DNA from 4 places in the Lysinibacillus sp. KU-BSD001 genome. Region 2 is predicted to be linked to each of the others. Evidence: riboswitches for the same ligand, from Rfam matches in the RefSeq annotation. Region 2 holds a riboswitch; each other region holds the start of a gene.
The links. Region 2 has a riboswitch for thiamine pyrophosphate ahead of tenA (thiaminase II). Riboswitches for the same ligand answer to the same signal wherever they lie in the genome.
Positions count from the first base shown of each region.

Region 1: linked by a shared signal. The riboswitch ahead of thiC (phosphomethylpyrimidine synthase ThiC) and the one ahead of tenA (thiaminase II) in region 2 are both predicted to bind thiamine pyrophosphate.
Region 3: linked by a shared signal. The riboswitch ahead of AAGS61_RS17005 (thiamine phosphate synthase) and the one ahead of tenA (thiaminase II) in region 2 are both predicted to bind thiamine pyrophosphate.
Region 4: linked by a shared signal. The riboswitch ahead of thiM (hydroxyethylthiazole kinase) and the one ahead of tenA (thiaminase II) in region 2 are both predicted to bind thiamine pyrophosphate.

Region 1 is NZ_JBDQZI010000011.1:2,920-6,086, reverse strand. It holds gene mqo (malate dehydrogenase (quinone)) at 1-568, shown strand, start outside; TPP riboswitch at 858-972, shown strand; gene thiC (phosphomethylpyrimidine synthase ThiC) at 1,182-2,957, shown strand; gene AAGS61_RS14865 (response regulator transcription factor) at 3,166-3,167, shown strand, end outside.
Region 2 is NZ_JBDQZI010000008.1:100,718-103,884, reverse strand. It holds gene AAGS61_RS13015 (ABC transporter ATP-binding protein) at 1-686, opposite strand, end outside; gene tenA (thiaminase II) at 789-1,463, opposite strand; TPP riboswitch at 1,776-1,866, opposite strand; TPP riboswitch at 1,928-2,035, opposite strand; gene AAGS61_RS13005 (hypothetical protein) at 2,137-2,274, opposite strand; gene AAGS61_RS13000 (LytTR family DNA-binding domain-containing protein) at 2,399-2,851, shown strand; gene AAGS61_RS12995 (DUF3021 domain-containing protein) at 2,848-3,167, shown strand, end outside.
Region 3 is NZ_JBDQZI010000014.1:9,159-12,325, forward strand. It holds gene thiO (glycine oxidase ThiO) at 1-736, opposite strand, end outside; gene AAGS61_RS17005 (thiamine phosphate synthase) at 720-1,337, opposite strand; TPP riboswitch at 1,443-1,552, opposite strand; gene AAGS61_RS17010 (DUF1284 domain-containing protein) at 2,454-2,870, shown strand; gene phaC (class III poly(R)-hydroxyalkanoic acid synthase subunit PhaC) at 3,029-3,167, opposite strand, start outside.
Region 4 is NZ_JBDQZI010000003.1:217,049-220,215, forward strand. It holds gene pheT (phenylalanine--tRNA ligase subunit beta) at 1-1,157, shown strand, start outside; TPP riboswitch at 1,294-1,402, shown strand; gene thiM (hydroxyethylthiazole kinase) at 1,527-2,276, shown strand; gene thiD (bifunctional hydroxymethylpyrimidine kinase/phosphomethylpyrimidine kinase) at 2,273-3,094, shown strand; gene thiE (thiamine phosphate synthase) at 3,084-3,167, shown strand, end outside.

The DNA.
Region 1 (3,167 bases), on a different contig from region 2:
ATCATTATTATTCGGACCATTTGCAGGCTTCTCACCGAAGTTCCTAAAAACAGGTTCAAATATGGATTTATTCGCTTCTGTAAAACCGCATAATATTACAACATTATTAGCGGCGGGTGTTAAAGAAATGGCTTTAACAAAGTACTTAATTCAGCAGCTCATGTTATCAAAAGAACAACGTATTGAAGAGTTACGTGATTTTATCCCGAATGCGAAAGCAGATGACTGGGATATTATCGTAGCAGGTCAACGTGTACAAGTTATTAAAGATACTGAAGCGGGCGGTAAAGGAACGCTTCAATTCGGTACAGAGGTTATTACAGCAGCGGATGGTTCAGTTGCAGCGTTACTAGGCGCTTCTCCAGGTGCTTCTACTGCCGTACACGTTATGCTGGAAGTAATCAAACGTTGTTTCCCACAAAATATGAAAGAGTGGGAGCCAAAAATTAAAGAAATGATCCCTTCTTACGGTTTATCATTAATGGATCACCCAGAGCTTCTACGTGAAATTCATGCTTCAACAGCAGAGGCACTTGAACTAAGCGAAAAAGAGCTAGTGCATAGCTAATTCTTTTGTATAGAAAACAAAAAACCTTCAATCTATTTTAGATTGAAGGTTTTTTTCAGTTATTTGACAAAACGTGCACCTATATAAGTCATTTTAAAACTCATGGTAAACGGTCAAAACGCAGCGGTATTCGGTCAAAAACATGTAGGTTAGTGTTTAAAGTCAATCGTTATGCCCAAAGATTAAACTATATTAACAGAAAGTTCTATCCAAACGCGTTTATCAGGAAATAGTTGAAAAGTATCCTTTTATTTTAGATGGAAATAATGTACAATGGCAGTAATTGAATAGTGTTAACTAGGGGAGTCCAATGAGTTGGGCTGAGAGGGAAACGCATTGAAGTTTCTTGACCCTTTGGACCTGATCTGGATCATGCCAGCGTAGGGAAGTTAGAAATCTTTAGTATATGTGCAAATGTCTATATACATATCGTAAGCTGGGTCCGTTTATCTTTATCATAAATGGATTCAGCTTTTTTTGCGGATAGGAAAGTATCTGCAAAACGTAGCATCAGCTTGACCTATTTGAGTTACGCTGTGCCTTTCTAATTTGCCTCACTACTACTCGGTTAATCTAGATCTCGTCCTTTATAAATATAAAGGAGGAGTTTTTTATGTCATCAACGTCATTAAACAAAGAAAACATTTCGATTATGTCCAATTTTCCGGGGAGTAAAAAAGTATATGTGATTGGTTCAAGACCAGATATAAAAGTGCCGATGAGAGAAATTTTACTAAGCCCAACGACTAGTACAGTAGGGGAAGAGGAAAATTCACCCGTGCAAGTTTATGATACAAGTGGGCCTTATACGGATCCGCGCATTTCCATCGATATCACAAAAGGGTTAACGGCTCTTCGAAGTAAATGGATTGAGGAACGAGCAGATGTAGAAATGTATGAGGGACGGCAAGTAAAGCCAGAAGACAATGGCTATAAACATGAACATGATCCGCGTGCTCAGCAAAACATTTTCCCGAACTTAAAGCGCCAGCCATTGTGGGCAAAGGAAGGGAGAAATGTGACCCAACTTCATTATGCGAAAAAAGGCATTATTACGCCAGAGATGGAGTTTATTGCGATTAGGGAAAATATGGACCCTGAATTTGTGCGGAGTGAGGTAGCGAGAGGGCGAGCGATTATTCCTTGTAATATTAATCATCCAGAGCTAGAACCGATGATTATTGGACGCAATTTTCATGTTAAAGTGAACGCCAATATTGGGAATTCTGCGGTTTCCTCTTCGATTGAAGAAGAAGTAGAAAAAATGATTTGGGCTACACGCTGGGGCGCCGATACGATTATGGATCTGTCTACAGGCAAAAATATTCATACAACACGTGAATGGATTATCCGTAATGCGGCTGTTCCAGTGGGGACTGTGCCGATTTATCAAGCTCTTGAAAAAGTAAATGGAATCGTAGAAAATCTGACATGGGAAATTTACCGTGATACGTTAATTGAACAAGCCGAACAGGGAGTGGATTATTTCACGATTCATGCAGGTGTGCTGCTTCGTTATATTCCATTAACAGCGAACCGTTTAACAGGCATTGTGTCGCGTGGTGGATCAATTATGGCGCAGTGGTGTTTAGCGCACCACCAAGAAAACTTCCTGTATACGCATTTTGAAGAAATTTGTAACATTATGAAAGCATACGATGTAGCCTTTTCCCTTGGAGATGGTTTACGCCCAGGCTCTATTCATGATGCCAATGATGCAGCGCAATTTGCAGAGCTTGAAACGCTTGGTGAGTTAACAAAAATTGCATGGAAGCATGATGTGCAAGTGATGGTAGAAGGGCCTGGCCATGTACCAATGCATCTTATTAAAGAAAATATGGATAAACAATTAGAAATTTGTGAGGAAGCACCGTTTTACACATTAGGACCGCTGACGACAGATATTGCACCAGGTTATGATCATATTACATCTGCGATTGGTGCTGCGATGATTGGTTGGTTTGGTACGGCGATGCTTTGCTATGTGACACCGAAGGAACATTTAGGTTTACCAAATAGAGACGATGTACGTGAAGGCGTCATTACGTATAAAATTGCTGCTCATGCTGCCGATTTAGCAAAGGGGCATCCGGGAGCGCAAAAAAGAGATGATGCCTTATCGAAAGCACGCTTTGAATTCCGTTGGCGAGACCAATTCAATTTATCATTAGATCCTGAACGAGCAATGGAATATCATGATGAAACATTGCCAGCGGAAGGCGCAAAAGTAGCTCATTTTTGTTCGATGTGCGGACCGAAGTTTTGCAGCATGAGAATCTCACATGATATTCGCAATAGCGTCAAAGAAAAAGAAACGAAAGCAGTGGAAGAAGGTTTAAAGGAAAAAGCCAAAGAGTTTAAACAATCTGGTGGCACATTGTATCAATAGTTAGCGAAAAGAAGCACTTCTACGGAGGTGCTTCTTTATTTTTTAGAAGCTACCAACCATTTAATTCACTATAATGACAATTACGTGGAAAAAACACTAAGAAAATCTTAAGAATTGGTGTGTGAGTTTGTTAAGATTTACTTAGTATCATGTCCTTATACGAATCCTATAGGGGTGATTAGATGATCGGGAAGCGATGGAGGAGTGAAT
Region 2 (3,167 bases):
GTCACAAATTCCATCTCATGTAACATATCTGGTCGACGTGGGCGTTTTAACGGGACGGGAATCTGTTCAAGTTTTTTGTCTGCATGTAGTAATAAAATACGGTCGCTTAAATAGCAGGCCTCATCTAAATCATGGGTAATAAATAATACCGTTTTATTAAGCTCCTGCCAAATCGACAGTAACCAAGCTTGCATATCCTTTTTCGTAAAAGCATCCAGCGCACCAAAAGGTTCATCCAGTAACAGTACGTCCTCCCCTATTAACAGCGCCCGTAAAAAGGAGACTCTTTGCCTCATGCCACCCGATAATTGCTGGGGAAGCGCATGTTCATATGCTAATAGGCCCGCACGCTCCAGCCATTGTCTTGCCTCTTCCTTCGTATAGCTTTGGTCTTTTTTTACTTCTGATGGCAGCATCATATTGTCCAACACTGTTCGCCACGGCAACAATAAATCACGCTGTGGCATATAGCCTACATCGCCCAGCTTGATGGGGCGCCCATTTATGGTGATTTCCCCCTCATCAGGCTGCAAAAGACCCGTAATTAATTTCAAAATGGTGCTCTTTCCCGTACCACTTTTCCCTATTAATGAAACGAACTCGCCCGATTTGATTTCTACATCCAAATTAGAAATCACTGCCTGTTTATCATAGGAATAGGATACATTTTTCAATACGAGTGTCATCTTCGTTCCACCAACTCCACAACATCAATTCTGCCTGGGCGTCATTGCGTCCGCCAAAGGCTTTCACTTCTTTCAGCTTGTATTTTACACCTGCTAAAAGAATTAGATTGGCCAATCACGTTTGAAATAGTTCATATCCCAAAATAAATACTCATATTTCGATGTAATTTGGAAATGCTTTTCAAGTACAGCTAGCTCTCGTTCTGGCTTCCCATCCGCTAGCTCATCCATTAAATCAATTAACCATTTCGCTCCTTGTGCAAATTCCTCAGAGTCATATGTCTCAATCCATTTTGCATAACGGTTAGATGCTAATTGATCCCCGTATTGCTTTCTTAATAATTTCCCAATTTCCCAATAATCCCATGCACAAGGCAAAAGACTCGCTACAACCTCTGCTAAACTACCATTTTGAGCAACATTTAACATATAATTCGTATAAGCTAAGTTGTCTGGTGTTGGCTTAGTCTGCTCAAGCTCTTCTCGTGTAATACCAAATTCAGCCGCAAATTGACGATGCAACTCCATTTCAAAATGAAGTGTATCATGCAATACTTTAGAAAATTTGTTCATCATGTCTAAATTATGTGCTTTCGTCACACCTACTGCAAATAGCTTCGCGTAATCGATTAAATATACATAATCCTGCTTCATATACTGAATGAATTTTTCCTCCGCTAATGTTCCTTGTCCCAGCTCCTGTACAAATGGGTGCTGATGATTCTTCTCCCAAATCGGTTGCACATTCTCATAAAGCCTATTTGTAAATTTCGTCATTTCAATTCCTCCTAAACTTAATACTATTAGAAAGACACATCTCGCTCAAAATAGGGAGAGGTACTGTCGCATCTTTACGGATATTCATGAAATACTTTGCTGTCTACTAAGAAAAGCGCAAGCGCCCTCTCTAGCCCCGACATGCGTTGGAGAAAGGCTCACAGTGTGCTTGCCACACGAAGAGACTTTCGAAACGTCACGAGGGGCTGGTCCGCTTGCGCTAGACACTCTTTAAACTAGAAAAATTTTATACTTTCTTATCTTTTAAAAAAACCGCTTCCCCATATGGAAAGCGGCTATAAAAAGCATAGAGCTCTTTATTCCCTACTTTCCTACGCTAGCATGAACTAGATCAGGTGCAAAGGGTACAATCTCAGCCAATACGGCGCCCCTAGTAGTGTTATTCGTATAAAATTAAAAAACCCCACTCACAAAGCGATGAGTGGGGAGAATAAGTCCTTCTTATCCTACGACAACCACTTTCCTACGCTAGCGTGAACTAGTACAGGTTCAAAGGGTTTAGAACAATTGTTCAATCTCAGCCTTCAAATAAGACTCCCCTAGTGTGTTCTAATTACTATTTATAACAATAACATGAATTCACTAAAACGCAAGACAAGATTTTTTTGACAATGCTTTCCGCGGATCCATAACTATAAACTTCAACGTCCTATTACCGTCTTCGCCCTTCGCCAAAAGTGCATACTTCTTCACGTTTTAAAAACCAAGTCCCCTTATATTGAAGTCCACCTTCCCTCACTTTCAACCATTGCTTCCCAACAAAAATTAATCCATTTATATACTTTAACATTTATTCCCTCAACCATTCACTATACAATAAATACCACATACAGTCCTTTTTTAACCACTTACGTTTAGGTTGCGAAAAGAGCGTTTATCACCTGCTACACTAGAGACAGAAAGGAGCTTTGCAAATGAAAGTCCAACTAACCGTTCATGAGCAATATAAAGAAATAGAGGTACATGTGTTTACAGATGCTTATACAAATGAAGTAGAGCAGCTCATGAAAACATTAAAGTCCCCCAAAATCTCTATGATCGACGGCTATAATGCTACAGAAATTCGCATGTTGAAATTAGAGGATATTTTCACGATTTATGTGGAAGATGGAAAAGTGTATTTTCAAACAGCAGAAGAGGAATTTGAATCAAAGCGCAAACTATATGAGCTTGAAGCATTGTTTGAAGCGAGCTTTGTCAAAGTGAATAAATCTACACTCGTGAATTTATCCAAGATTGTATCCATTCAAATGGGCATTGTCTCTACCCCGCAACTCTTACTAGACAACGAAACAACGATACATATTAGTCGGAAATATTTTAAGCTACTGAAGGAAAAATTAATGATGGGGAGAGAAAACGGATGACGTACTTAAGAAGCTGTTTATTAGGTGTATTAATCTCATTAAGTACATCTTATATTATTGTAACGCTAAGTATCTTTACTGAGAATCGTGCTATTTCCGGTGACGAGCTACTGCATCAGTTACTCATTGCGATCGTCATGGGCATTGTCATCGGTCTTGCTACGACCATTTATGTAGTAGACAAACTCCCTTTTACTATCGCGACAATTATACATTTTACGGTCGTTACATTCGTCGTCATGTCTGCAGGGATCGTTGGTCAATGGTTTGACTTCAATGAACCAAGCTCCATCATGAAAGTATTTATAAATGAAGT
Region 3 (3,167 bases), on a different contig from region 2:
ATTTATCATGGAAAATCGTATGCTTTAAAACAGCTTGTTCATCCGTAACGGATATACACTCCCCTTTGACTGGCGTCATTTGATGCTGTAAACCTAGCTCCTTAAAGAAAGTAGTGCTCCAAGCACCACTGGCAATCACAACGCGCTTTGCTTCCACAAGTCCTCGTGTTGTTTCAATTAGAAAATTGTCATGCTGTTTTTGGATGTGTAGCACCTTTGTATAGTCAAAAATGGATGCTCCAAGAACTTGAGCGCTTTTAGCAAAAGCCTGGCATACACCAATCGGTAACACATTAATATCGTCTTGGATATATGCTGCACCTACTATATGAGGGGAAACATCTCGTTCTAGTTTTCTTACTTCCTCTGCTTCAAGCCATGTAACAGTAGGTTGCGCTAACATGGCCGCTAATTCTTTTTTGTCACGATCAGAAAAGGCAAGCTTTAAAATCCCGCCCTTTCTATACCCCAAGTCGATACCACTTAACGCATATAATTCCTCTTTTAACTTCGAATAAAGAGACTGACTATATCTTGCAAAAGGGAAAAAAACATTGACATCCCCTTCACACTCCGAATGAGCACCGAGCATGCCTGCCGCTGCACTTGTCGCTTTTGCGCCGATTTGACTTTCCTCAAACACCGCTACGTCGATTTGCTCTTTTGCTAAATAGTAAGCAATGGCACTTCCAATAATCCCGCCACCAATGACGGCTACTTCATAGCTTGTTTTCATATTTGACCACCTCATCGAATTGACTTGCTGCAGCGAATGGATTTTCTGCCGAAAAAATACCGGACATCACAGCAATGCCGTCCGCTTGTATATGTTGTAATGCCTGTACTTGGTCTAACTTAATCCCACCAATTGCAAAGACAGGAATCTTCAAATATTTTTTCATCTGAAGAATCGGGGCAAGACCATGCGGAGCCTTTCCTTTTTTGCTATTCGTTTCAAAGCAATGACCATATAACACATAGTCAGCCCCTTGTCGCTCCGCCTCTTGTGCGCCTTCATAATCATGTACAGACTTCCCTACCTTGATATGTGGAAATAACGCCTTCACCTTTTGTACAGGTAACCCCTTTTCTGGCAAATGCACCGTTTGAATGCCACTACATAATGCAACATCCAATCGATCATTTAAAATAAGCTTCCCTTTTTCAATACCACCCTCGTCTAAATAGTGAAGCAATGTCATGACTTCTTTTACTGTCTTTGTCTTTTCTCGTATTTGGATAAAGTCGACGTTGTGCTGAATTTGGAGTATTTTCTTTGCCAGTTCCAGCACTGTATGCGAATCATCCGTTACTGCCATCAGCTTCATGTTAGACATGCACCCTCCTTTTGGCGATTTTTACAAATAAAAAAAACCACTCTCCTGAAAAGGAAAGTGGTTCTGTTTGAATAAGATCCATGTACAAAAAAGTACACAAAAAACCCCAACATCACTCTACTTCCCTACGCAGATACAAATCTGATCAGGTTGTGAGGGTTTAAAAGTAACTACTTTCTTCTCAGCCCTTATCAAGGGATCCCCTAGTAAAATTTCAATTTATTCAATTATTATGAATTTAACCATCATTCTATTACACAAATGTTGAAATAGCAAGAAGGCTTTTCAAATATGTTACAAGTATCTCCACTTCAATTCATGTCGTAATCGCATAAGTTCTCCCTTTTCATATAGATATTTATGTTCTCTTATCTAGGTATCTCGTAATGAGCAAAAACTCATCCTAAAAATACCAGGTCAATAGTACAAGGTATGTATCATAGCCTCCGCGCTTTGCCACAGCCTACACAGGAGCTAAAACAGGCACGGCCTGTTTGGATCTCCTGTTCCTGCTCCTGACGCTGCGCTTTCGTCGCAAAGAAAATCTTGGCTCCTGTGGCTATGGCGCGCTACGGCAAAAGTGAATACTTCTCGATATGCTAGAAAACCAGTTCTCTTCTCTAAAAGAAATCAATTTCTTTCTATTTGCAAGTATAATTGCCCAGCCTCTACCGTAATGAATGAGCAGCTTTCTTTATTTTTAGCAACCGATTATTTATGAAACAATAGTTGCTTGTAGCGGAGGCACGAGAGTGTAGCTGACGGCATACGCCTTTCGCTACAGAGCAAAGCTTCCTACGGGAAAAGCGATAGAAGAACAAAGGCTAAAACCGTCACGTCCTGTGACAACGCCTTTGTGACCAACATCATGTTGGCCTCAAGACCCCGCAGGAAATTTATTTGCGACGAAAGCGCAGCGACAGGAGCAGCGAAGGATGAGCGACGAGGAGGCTTGGTCTCGCCCGTGGAAAGCGAGTGCCGCAGCGGAAAGCAATGGTTACTCAAATGGAAATATATATTTGTGAATTTTCTCATTATGAGTAGTATGATAAAATATAAGTTAACTACTAACACAATAATGTTTACATAAAATCATTACATACGGAGGAAAGTATTATGTACAAACTACGCGGGCATCACCTTTTTTGCCTTTTAGGGTATCGAGGAATGGGCTACTCTAAAGAATACGTAGAAAATATGACGCGCATCCATCAAACATTGAGAGCTAATCCAAAAACACTTGTGCAGCTTGTTAAAGGCCCTGATCATTTATGCGAAAAGTATCCTAACTCTGGCGAATATCATTGTCAAGATGACAATATTTATGATAGAGATGCTGTCATTTTAGAAAAGCTCGGTCTTCATATTGGACAAATTGTAAGTTGGGAAGACATTGAATCCTCCGTCCAACAACATGTCATCCCAAGTGATATTGGCATCGTTTGTGAAACATGTTCTTGGCGCTCTTACGGGGTATGTGAGGAAGGGGTTCAGCGAATTACTACAGGAAACGGGTTGTGGGAAGTGAAATAGACTGCATAAACGTCTCTTTACTTGTAGTATGATGCTTTCCTATAGCAATCTCCCCTGTTACTACCCTTGATTTTTTCAAAAAAAAATACGTAAACAGACAAAAGAAGCACTCAATCATTTTGGCGTACAAAATGATTGAGTGCTCTCTTTTTTAACGACTAAAGTGAATTTTCCTTAAGCCATTTTTCAATATAAGGATAAATTTCATTTACTGCACGACGACCTGTACATACAGAAACGTGACCTGTTTGCACATCATGCAATGTCTTATTTTTGCTTGATACTTTATCATTCAGT
Region 4 (3,167 bases), on a different contig from region 2:
CACCTGACTTCGTGAATGCGCGTCTTGGGATGAAGATTTCGCTGGAAGATATGCTATCGATTTTACATCGTCTAAAATTCGATGTAGAAGCGGCAAATGGCATGCTTATTATTGACGTACCAACACGTCGCGGAGATATTAAAATTGAAGAAGATATCGTAGAAGAAATCGCACGTATGTATGGGTACGATGAAATTCCAATTACATTACCAGCATCTGATGTGGTAGGCGGTTTAACAGCATATCAAGGAAAACGTCGTATTGTGCGTAGTGTAATGGAAGGTGCTGGTTTATACCAAGCGGTGACATATTCCCTTACTTCTGCGGAAGCGTCACAAAAATTTGCGTTAAAAGCAGAAGAAACAACAAAGTTATTAATGCCAATTTCAGAAGAGCGTTCTACATTACGCCAAAGCTTAATCCCACACTTAGTGGAAGCAGCTGCATACAATGTGGCACGTCAAATTGATTCGGTTGCATTATATGAAATCGGTTCTGTATTCCTTGGTCAAACAGCGGATGAATTACCACTTGAAGAAGAACATTTAGCGCTTGTTTTAACAGGTAAATGGACGGATCATGCATGGCAAGGTGAAAAGAAAAATGTTGATTTCTTTGTGGCGAAAGGAATCGTTGAAGCAGTAGTGACAAAGCTTGGCTTAACAGATCGCATTTCTTACGTAAAAACTACTATTGATGGCTTACATCCAGGACGTACAGCACATGTGCTACTTGATGGAGAAGTAATCGGTTTAATCGGTCAGTTACACCCAGCAGAACAGAAAAAAGCAGGTGTCAAAGAAACATATGTAGCGGAACTAAACTTACTCGCTATTTTAAGTGCCGCAACAGAAGAATTAGTGTACACACCTGTTCCACGTTTCCCAGCGATGACACGTGATATTGCATTAGAGCTTGACCGTACAATGCCAGCTGGTGAAATCGTAGCTATTATTAAAGGTGCGGGCACAAAACTGTTAAAAGATGTGAAAGTGTTCGACGTTTACGAAGGGGAGAAAATGGCAGCAGGCAAAAAATCAGTTGCTTTCTCTTTAACTTATTTCGACCCAGAACGTACGTTAACAGATGAAGAAGTAGTAGCAGCACATAACAAAGTACTAAAAGCATTAGCTACAGCAGGTGCAGAAGTACGCTAAGACCAGTACGTGTATTTCAGGCATGCTCTTTTACAGGGCATGCCTTTTCAATTGACTGTTTCGTGTAGATGGGGAAACATCACTCAAATGAGGTTGTTATTCTTAAATGAATATATTATCATGAAGACAGATGAATAGTACCCACAGGAGGGGCCGAGGTAGTCGGCTGAGATTGTGCACACAACTGCACTGACTCTTTGAACCTGTAAGTTAGTACTTGCGTAGGAATGTGGATAGAAACCGACTTTCAAGCGATGTCAGGCTCTGTCCTGATATCGTTTTTTCTTTTTCACTCGCGTTAATTTAGTGGAAAGTATCGGTGAATGTTAATGTGATAAAAAACCTAATATGAAAGTGAGATTAAACAATATGAGTTTACAACAGATTCGTGTTAAACAGCCACTTGTATTATGTATGACAAATACAGTAGCAGCTAATTTTACAGCGAATGGTTTATTAGCAGTAGGAGCTTCGCCGCTTATGTCTGAGGCGTTGCAAGATGCAGAGCAATTAGTTGGCATCGCTAATGCGGTACTCCTTAATATTGGGACAGTACATGATGCTTCGTTTCAAGCGATGTTAGCAGCGGGGAAGGCAGCAAACGACAAGGGAATTCCTGTTGTATTAGATCCAGTTGGTGTGGGCGCATCAGATTACCGCCGCCGTGTTGTAGAAAAGATTTTAGAAGATGTAAAAGTGGCTTGTATTCGTTGTAATGTAGGTGAACTAGCGGCACTTGCTGGCGTGCACTGGGAAACAAGAGGTGTTGATAGCGGCGAAGGAGAAATGGATGTTATCGAAGTTGCTCGTTTAATGGCCAAAGCGTACAATACGATTATTTTTGTGACAGGCTATACAGACGTTTTAACAGATGGGGTGCATGTAGTCGAAGTGACAGGTGGACACGAAAAAATTACAAACGTTACAGCAACAGGATGTTTACTCAGTGCATTAACAGCAGCAGCTTGTTCATTGGAAGGGAATCGTCTACAGCAGTTACAAGCGTTAGCAGCTGATTACCAACAAGTAGCTGCACAAGCTTGCCAATACGGGATTGGTACAGTGCAAGTTGAAATATTGAACGCACTCGAACAATTATCAATGGAGGCTAAATCATGAATATTGTTATGACCATTGCCGGCTCAGATTCAGGTGGCGGGGCAGGCATTCAGGCAGATTTAAAAACGTTTCAGGAATTAGGCGTTTTTGGTACGACGGCTATTACCGCACTTACCGCGCAAAATACGCTAGGTGTAGAAGGCATTTCACCTGTAGATTCAGATTTTGTAGTACAACAAATACTGGCGGTTTTTCGTGATATGCCAGTGAAAGCGATTAAAACGGGTATGTTATTTTCAGCTGAAATTATAACGTCCGTTGCCGAAGTATTACGTGAAAAGGATGTACAACTTGTCATTGATCCAGTCATGATTGCTAAAGGTGGTGCAACACTTTTACAACAAGCGGCCATTGAAGCGATGAAAACAACGTTATTGCCACTCGCAACTGTCGTGACACCGAATATTCCAGAAGCCGAAGTGTTAAGTGGTGTGACGATTACAACGTCGGAGGATATCGAAAAAGCGGCACAAGTCATATTTGGCTACGGTGTGCAATGTGTTGTCATGAAAGGTGGCCATTTAGCGGGTGACACTGCGGTTGATACGATTTATTTTGCAGATGGGTCATCATTTGCTATACAAAGTGAACGTATTCAAACGAATCAGACACATGGAACAGGTTGTACATTTTCAGCGGCACTAACCGCCTTTTTAGGGCAGGGATATGACATGAAAACAGCCATTATCGAAGCAAAGAAATTTGTCCAACTAGCAATTCAAAATCCACTGAATATTGGTCACGGACATGGACCGACGAATCATTTTGCGTATAAACAGCAACAGGGGCAAGTCGAGGTGAGAGTCATTGAAGCGTGAACAACTAAGTGTGTACTTTATTATGGGGACACAAAATGCAAAGCATAAACAACCTTTACGTGTATTAGAAGAA